DNA from 2 places in the Gelidimonas denitrificans genome. Region 1 is predicted to be linked to the other one. Evidence: riboswitches for the same ligand, from Rfam matches in the RefSeq annotation. Region 1 holds a riboswitch; the other holds the start of a gene.

Region 1 (4,150 bases):
AGTTCTCATCAAATTTTCTACAAAGTTGTCCGGGTTTGCACCACGGAAGCAGTTAGCTGACTGGTATTACTAAAGCAGTTTTTTGTAGGAGCGCACCCGGGCGCGAAAGCAGTCGCCAGACTGCAGCCGTTGATCGCGCCCAGGTGCGCTCCTACAAAATCGCACCATTTCGTTCTTAATTGCCTTGCCGGCTGAATAGTTGCGTTATTTTCATAAAAGTAAGGAGTATCGTTATTTTTATTGTGTTTACCGCATATATTTATTGCGGTAATAAAATATACTATTCTTGGTATATAAGTCCGTCATCCCCGTGAAGATGGGGATGAACGGATTTTCAGGGATTACTTCTTGCGTGCTGAATAGTTGCGAGCTTCTTGTAAAACAAGCCCATCAAGCCACCCAGCGCCAGCCAAAACACCGCATTCGCAATCGTTGTGGCCTGGATGAAATCCTGCGCCAGTTCGGCGGGCGCTGCGCTTGCGTGAACTTCCGGCTGTGGCGCACCAATCAGATGCGGAACAGCCAGCAACAATGCGCCGAACAGTTTGAGTTTCCAGTTGCGCGTAAAAATCAGCAGCGATAATCCGCCGGCCGTCACCACCGCAGTGCCGAGCCACCATAGCTGCCGATCCGCCAGCGGCGCTGCTTCGGTGCCGGGCACCTCCGGCGGCAAGCCCAAGGAAGGAGCAACGAAAAAAACCGCGTAGCCAGCCAGTCCCCACAACAAGCCGGAACGCCAGCCGCCGGCATCACTGCGCAAGCACAGGCCAGCGCCCAGCAGCAGCCCGAAACCAACGGCCAGAATGGTATTGGCCAGCACCGTAAACGCCGTCCGCTCCATACCATCGGCAGGCTGCCACGCATCCGGCGCATGTTCGTGTTCGTGCGCTTGCTCAGGCGTATGGGTATGCGCATTTTCGGCATGTGAAGGCGCAACAGCAGCATCGGATACTGCGGCCGCAGCCGCAGCTTCTTCATACACTTCGGCCTTCGATATGATCGGGCTGACCTGGATTTTCTGAACAACAGTCAATGTCAAGCCCGCCAGCATTCCTGCCAATGCAGCAGCGGTAACGATGCGCTTGAATGCCGCCATATTGAGGATGCCTGGCATTGGTATTGGCATATTCATCAGTGACATGCGAATCAATGACAAGGAAAAGCTGCGGAATGACGGGCGTCATGCGCGGCATTATGCAAAACTGAAGTCTCGGCGAAAGCCGCGCCATATAGCAGCACCAGTCCAAGGCTGCAGGAAAGTAAAACAGGCATTACTTTGTCTTTCCAGACAGTTGAGCGGGGCTGCGAGTCGACGTTATCGAGCAAACCAGGTATTGAAGACATCTGATACTCCTTCTTGAGGGAAACACCCAAGCCATGGCAGCGATCAGCACAGAGATGGATGACATCTGCATAGCGAATCAGCGCCATAAGCGCATGAACAAGCTTGTATGTTGAGAAGGAAGTGACAGACGGAGGGCGCAAAAGGCCAGCCATCTGCATCGCCCTCCGCGATACAAACTCTACGATAGCTTCAGGCTGGTCTCCGGGCTTACGAGTGGAATTCCCTAGTCGGGTTTTCCTAGATTTGCGCCTTCCCATGCATTGCACAGTGGCTTACTGCAAATCTTTTTACTCGATTACCGTTGCGGGGGCAGCGTCGGATTTGCTCTCTAAATCAGAAAACTTACCGACTTCCCATTTCATTTTGCAAACGACTGTTTGCAAAATACCTGAAACAATGAAAATTATTATAGGTGCCGAAGGAGATACTTACAAGCCTTTAAAACGCGCTATTCAGTCAAAGCAGCATCGTTCATGAGGCCTGTAATGCAAGTATTTCCAGCGGTAAACACAAACATCAAAACGATCAGAAATCGTAGCGCGCAGAAAGCTTCAACTGGCGGCCGGCATCAGGGTAAATCCCGCCACGGCAACTGAATGCTTGGCTGAAGTAATCCCTGTTGGTCAGGTTGGTGCCGGCGATCGCCAACTCCCATGCGCCGAAGCGTTTGGCATATCGTCCATCCAGAGTCACAAAAGATGGTATATGCGACGGACAGCTATTGTCGAAATCGCCGCCATAACGCTGCGCATCCACCCACTGCACGCCGATATTGGCGGTCTGGCCATTGCCCGGAAGCCAACTCAAACGGACCGAAGCAGTGTTTTTCGGCACCAATACCAGTTCGCGACCGGTATTGGGGCCATCAGTAAATTTGGCGGAAACATGTTGCAAGTTGGCCGATAGCATGAAAGCGGTTGCCAGGCGCGTGCTGGCTTCAATTTCCACTCCTTGGCGACGGGTTGGGTCGAGATTGGTGTTGGCGCCAAACAAGCCTACCGTCGGATCGAAGAAAATTTCGTTTTTCAAACGATGCTGGAACAGTCTGACCGTAACTTTTTTACCGGCGTCGCCGATGCTGCCGCCGAGCTCCAGATCGCGCGAGATTTGTGCTTCGAGCGGCGTATTGAAGACTGGCGTGAAGCCGTTTTCATCGACATTGGCTACGCGGAAACTCCTGCCGGTCTTGGCGAAAAGGTTGACCATAGAAGTGACGTCATAGCTGCCCTGCAGTTCCCAAGCATTGAGGGAGTGCGATTTGGTGTAGTTGGTTCCGCCTGCCGGATCGACAGAATCCTTGTCGAAGATTTCGTGGCGTGCGCCTAGAGCCACGCGGGCTGGACCCACACGGATCTCGTCACGCGCGTAAACCGCTTTTGATTTCTGGGTGGCATGTTCAAAGTCTGTGTCGCGACTCCAGTCTAGGAAATCGAATCCAGCGACCAGTTCGTTGGTCATGCTGCCTTGTGCCGTGACATTACGTATGCGCGGCGAAAACTGGGTCTGCTTTCCCTTGAGAATAAAGTTTGGTGTACCACCGCTTCCAAAATTAGTGGTTCTTTCACGGTGCGACAACTCGGCCGCGGCTTCCCAAGCGCCAAATTTGCGCTCGATGAAAGCCGTGTAGCGGTTGGTGTCGATGGAAGCAAAATCATCCGGCTTAAGGGTTTGGCGCGGATTTTTTTCAAATTGCTCCAAAGTAAGCCCGCCCGCCAAACGGGAATCCTGACGCGCGATATCCACCCGCAAGCCGACTCGTCCCTCGTTTGACGCCCATTGCGCACCACCGCTGAAATTTTCCTGGTTCACCGCATTGTTGTCGCGGTAGTTGTCGGACTCCAGCTTGCTGACGTTGGCATCCAGAGAGAATCCATCCCAGCCTTTCGCGACGGAGGCACGTACAGCTTTGTGGTTGAACTGGCCGATTTCGGCCGTCACGGAACCATGCGTCGCATTCAATTGTGGACGCTTGGTGATGATATGGATCACGCCGCCAGTTGCACCATCTCCATACAGCACGCTGCTCCCGCCGCGCACGATTTCGATGCGTTCAACGGTTTCAATAGGAATGGAAGAAAAAACCGCTCCGCCAAACTCGCTTTCCGAAAGTCGGACACCGTCAACCATAACCACCAGATTGTTATCGCTGGTGGTGCCGAAGCCACGCATATCGAGAGAAAAATCCTGCGTCCCAAAAAGATTCTGGCGGCCATACACGCCGCCTATTTTGCGGATCGCTTCATTGACATTATCGGCACCGGCCTCACGAATTTGGTCGGCTGTGATAACTGTCGCACCGATCGGACTGAATGCAGGATCGTTCGCAAAACGTGAAGCCGTCACCATAACCGGCGCCAGCGTTTTATCGTTATTGGTTTGGGCTGATGCCGGAGCGATGCAGCAGGCAGATAAGGCAGACGCCAGCGCAAGCGGCTTCCAGGCCGGCGTGCGGCTGGGGAGGGTGGAGAAAATCATGATGTCGTTTCAAATAAAAATCCCCCGGCCTGCGTCCCCGCAAGCCGGAATCAACGAAAGTGCGGGTTCGCGCGCTTCCACCTATTCTGGCCGGTATCCGGGCTGACAAGCCAAACCGTCTCACCTTCCCGTGCGAGTTGCACAGTGGTCCTGAGAGGCGGTTTGTCACTGAAATTCATAGTGACGCTTGTTTTACCGTTGCGGGGGCAGCACACGTTGGCGGACGAGGGTGTCATCTACGCCGTGTTTCCCGTTTAACTGCAGACATGGGGATGTCTGCGGGCACCAAAACGTGCGTATTGTATGCCGCAAGCCCAGCTTGCAACAACC
Region 2 (4,150 bases), 1.0 Mb from region 1:
ATCAGGCATTGCTGCACATCAATCAAGCGACTTAAATCATGCACGCCAGATTAGTAGGATGATGCAACCCATCCGACGCAGTGATCCGTTGTCATCACGCTTTCTTCATGCTTTTCGTGGACCGGATTCAGTAGTTAGACCAAATGCTTTCATGCAACTGCCCTGACAGGCGCGACAATTTTCTTGACAGAGAAAAAGTCGTTTGTCATAATGCAGGGCTTAGTTGTTCTGGCAGTATATTTGGCCTGAATAATGCCGGTTACGACAGTAGCCGCATAAACTAGTGGTGATATAGCTCAGTTGGTTAGAGCACAGCATTCATAATGCTGGGGTCGGTGGTTCAAGTCCACCTATCACTACCAAAGACACCGCAAACCACCGCAAACCACCGCAAGTTTGCATGAAAAGCCCCTAAGAAATCAATCACTTAGGGGTTTTTTTACGCCCGTTGCGCCAAAGTTTGGCAGTTAACAGCCAGATTTTATGCTGGTATTTTTGCGAATACCAACTCGCGCCAGCAAAGTGGATACCAGCAAAATACCCAAATTAGCCACTCCCCTGCCCCTGTGTCAGCAGATGCATGCGTTAATCGTCCAGGATGCCGAATCAAAGGTGAAAGTGTCGTTCGGTTCGCTCCTGATGCTGGCCACGATCTTGCGCACCTGCACATAGTTCACGGGGCCAGTCTGCAACAATTTATGTGCCTGTGTCCTCGACAGCGGCACAAAAACGTTACACGGGCAGCACCCCAGCGGCATCCCGCCTCCACCGGGTTCGGCGCACTTGAACCCGGCTCGGTTAGATTTGAAATCCGTCCAACATACTCAGCGTTACCGAAATTCTGCTTGTCTGCAAAATGCCCGACCCAGCACCGCCATTTTCTCGTTGACGAACAAATTGATCGATTACGCACGATCAGCTTCGATTACGACTAGGCTGAAGCACCGAGTGCCTGCATTATCAGCATCAGCCCGGCCATGCCAGTGGTTCGGTGAAGCTATGACATAAAGCCCAAAAATCAACCAACTCATAATTGAGTCGCTTAAATCGCTGCATGATGCTTTGGTGGGCATAACCAATTTTGGAGGGCCCCTACAGTCTGCCACCATGGACGCGGCACCATGGAGACTCCGGAGTTTCAAAGTGGCCCCTTCTGTCCAGCCCCTCCCACGCCCCATTGATGCACACGATTGTTCTTACAAAAACATTTGGATGGCGAGCTTTGTCGGGGACTTGTCCAAGCTGCCTGTTTTGTAGGCTCGCCAGAAGATCGACGCCGGCATTGGGATTGCGCGCGGATGTGGTTGGCTGTACGCAAGGTTATCCACAGAAAGCGGGCATAAGCCATCTGTTCAAAAACGACCGTTTTTTCAACACTATTTTTTATGACCAAATGTCACAAATATGGCGGTTTGTTGCCATAAAGAATTAATGTCCTGCCTTGACATAATCCTTGCTTCACCTTGATGATGGCGGCTTTCAGGTGCCCGTCGCTGCAAGGCGACAGGAGAATCGGGAAGGCGGTGTGATTCCGCCACGTGCCCAACGCTGTAAGGAGGATGAACCAGGCGAGATGCCACTGGCGTATGCCGGGAAGGCGCCTGGTTCAGATGAATCCGAGTCAGAAGACCGGCCTGAAAAACCATCAAGCTGCACGGCCAGGCAGCGCATCTATTTTCACGCTAGGGGAATGTCATGAAAACAATGCCGGCGCAAGCCATCCAGGATACACACGCCTTTACAGACGAAGCACGTGACGCGGTCTATCACGCCATTTTTTCCCGCCGCGATGTGCGCGGCCAGTTTTTGCCGACGCCGGTTCCCGATGAAGTACTGAGCCGTGTCCTGACCGCCGCCCACTACGCGCCATCGGTCGGCTTCATGCAGCCTTGGAATTTTCTGGTAATCCAGTCGGACCAAGTCAAGCGCCGGGTGCATGATGCCTTTGCCATAGCCCATGCCGAAGCAGCAGAAATGTTCGAGGGAGACAAACGCGACGTCTATCGGACCCTGAAACTGGAAGGGATTCTGGAGTCGCCCGTCGGCATCTGCATCACCTGTGACCGCGAGCGCACCGGTCCAGTGGTAATCGGACGCACCCAAATGAAGACCATGGACCTGTACAGCAGCGTATGTGCGGTACAAAACCTGTGGCTGGCCGCCCGGGCCGAGGGTCTGGGTGTAGGCTGGGTCAGCATTTTCAACCAGGCCGCACTGCAGCAAGCACTGGGAATTCCGAAGCGCATCACACCCATTGCTTATCTGTGCGTCGGCTATGTCAGCCATTTTTATGCCAAACCGGAACTGGAAAGTGCCGGATGGTTACCCCGGCTGCCGATTGAAAACCTAGTCTATTTCAACCAGTGGGGCAATCATGATGACCAGCAAGCCCTGATCGGGCACTTGCGACGCGACCAGGCAGCCGCGCAGGAATAACTGCTGGTTCAGGGGCACTTCCTGCAACACCGTGCGCATTCCGTAGTGGCCCAGCACTTCATACCCGAGCACGAACTGTGCACGTGCAGCGTCGTGCAGACGGTCGGCGATCAGGTACACCACCTGCGTTTTCTGGACGAAGAAACCGGAGGTGCCGGCGCGCATCGTATCGGCCAACTGCGCCTGCGCTGGTGGCGGCAGATCGGCAACCGACTGCACCACATGGATGCCGCCTTTCGGCGCAATCGCTTGCTCGATGGCGGCGGCGCTGCCGCTGCCGCTGCTGGTCCCGTCGCGCGACAGCAGCGGTGGCGCTTTTTCGTCTATACGGGAAGAAGTCTCGTCAAGGCCGCGACGCGTAATCGTAGGCACGGCTTGCGTAGGCAAGACGGGATCGAGAACTCCTCCCTTGTTCAGCGACATCGTTTTTTGCTGTCTATCAGCGCGTACACCCCCGCATTGCGTTCCTAGGCAGTCGCAACTTTGATGGGTACCGCACTGCAATGCGGGCAAATCCCATACAAAGAAAGGCGATGCATCGTCACTTGATAGCCGTTGATGGTTGCCACTTTTTGCTTGCGCGATTCGATGACCTCGTCTTGGAATTCATCCACGCGACCACAAGTCAAACAGATCAGGTGGTCGTGGTGACCACCCTCGTTGAGCTCAAAGATCGCCTTGCCTGAATCGAAGATATTGCGCGAGAGAATTCCAACCATCTCCAGTTGCGACAACACGCGATAGACAGTAGCGAGGCCGACATCGAAACCTTGTTCTACCAGGAGTTGATACACGTCATCGGCACTCAGATGCCGCGATTCGCTAGCGCGGATCACCTCCAGCACCTTTAACCTGGGCAAGGTGGTTTTGAGCCCGGTTTTTCTCAATTCATTACTGTTCATAGTGCCTGCTCTTTTCAGTGCTGTTATTCCATTTTTAAATCAAATATGCACTTTGTCGACTTCGCCTACCGTACCGGCGGTCATCTCACTGTTCACCGCTATGGATTGCTCAATGTATTTGAGGCAACGCGCCAGACTGCTCGCACTCGGTTTCTCAATGAATACACAACGCTTCAATATGAGCGCTCTTCTCCGTGATGACGCGGGTACTGCGCTCCCCGAGTTCGCGCGTCAGCACCCCGTTCTCCTCAATCAGTTCCCCGCAAATCTCTGTGCATCGGCCCGATGCGCGGCACCGACCTGATGCTGCAACATGTGAATATTGCTTAATACCCGCTCCTCCAGCGCCACATCGCAGCACGGATGCGTCAGCGTAGCCCAAAGCGCACCAGCAATCTCATTGCCCTGTTGGCAGCTTGACCACCACTGACCGAGAGCATCCGTAGTTTTTGCTTGTGAGGCAAGGCGCTGAGAATATGCATAGCGACGATCTAACTCGCGCTGCAATCGTTCTGCTATCGGTGTGCGGGATTTGCATTCGGCGATCACACAACAATGCAACGCATAATCGTCTGCCTGGACCTGCTCGCCTAGGGCCTTGTCAACCAGGCGGCGCAATGCGCTGATGGGCAAACATACTCCCACCACAGGGCAGAACGCATGGATGGGCAATTCCCAAAGTCGACGCCGGCGCGATCCCATCGTTAACGGCTGCAACGCTACGGTATCGGCATGCATGGCGATACCTGTGACGGCTTCTGTATTGTGTTTGCACATTGCCTGCCCCTCTTTTTAATGTCGCACGACCTGCG

What was found. Region 1 has a riboswitch for cobalamin ahead of FKCLFG_RS05960 (CbtB domain-containing protein). Riboswitches for the same ligand answer to the same signal wherever they lie in the genome.
Region 2: linked by a shared signal. The riboswitch ahead of bluB (5,6-dimethylbenzimidazole synthase) and the one ahead of FKCLFG_RS05960 (CbtB domain-containing protein) in region 1 are both predicted to bind cobalamin.

What each region holds. Positions count from the first base shown of each region.
Region 1 is NZ_CM146350.1:1,264,450-1,268,599, forward strand. It holds gene FKCLFG_RS05950 ((2Fe-2S) ferredoxin domain-containing protein) at 1-9, opposite strand, end outside; gene FKCLFG_RS05955 (CbtA family protein) at 335-1,126, opposite strand; gene FKCLFG_RS05960 (CbtB domain-containing protein) at 1,147-1,497, opposite strand; cobalamin riboswitch at 1,521-1,752, opposite strand; gene FKCLFG_RS05965 (TonB-dependent receptor) at 1,871-3,820, opposite strand; cobalamin riboswitch at 3,892-4,125, opposite strand.
Region 2 is NZ_CM146350.1:2,279,145-2,283,294, forward strand. It holds gene miaA (tRNA (adenosine(37)-N6)-dimethylallyltransferase MiaA) at 1-35, shown strand, start outside; tRNA gene FKCLFG_RS10610 (tRNA-Met) at 286-362, shown strand; cobalamin riboswitch at 1,465-1,652, shown strand; gene bluB (5,6-dimethylbenzimidazole synthase) at 1,696-2,436, shown strand; gene FKCLFG_RS10620 (hypothetical protein) at 2,347-2,859, opposite strand; gene fur (ferric iron uptake transcriptional regulator) at 2,904-3,338, opposite strand; gene FKCLFG_RS10630 (hypothetical protein) at 3,591-4,115, opposite strand; gene FKCLFG_RS10635 (hypothetical protein) at 4,131-4,150, opposite strand, start outside.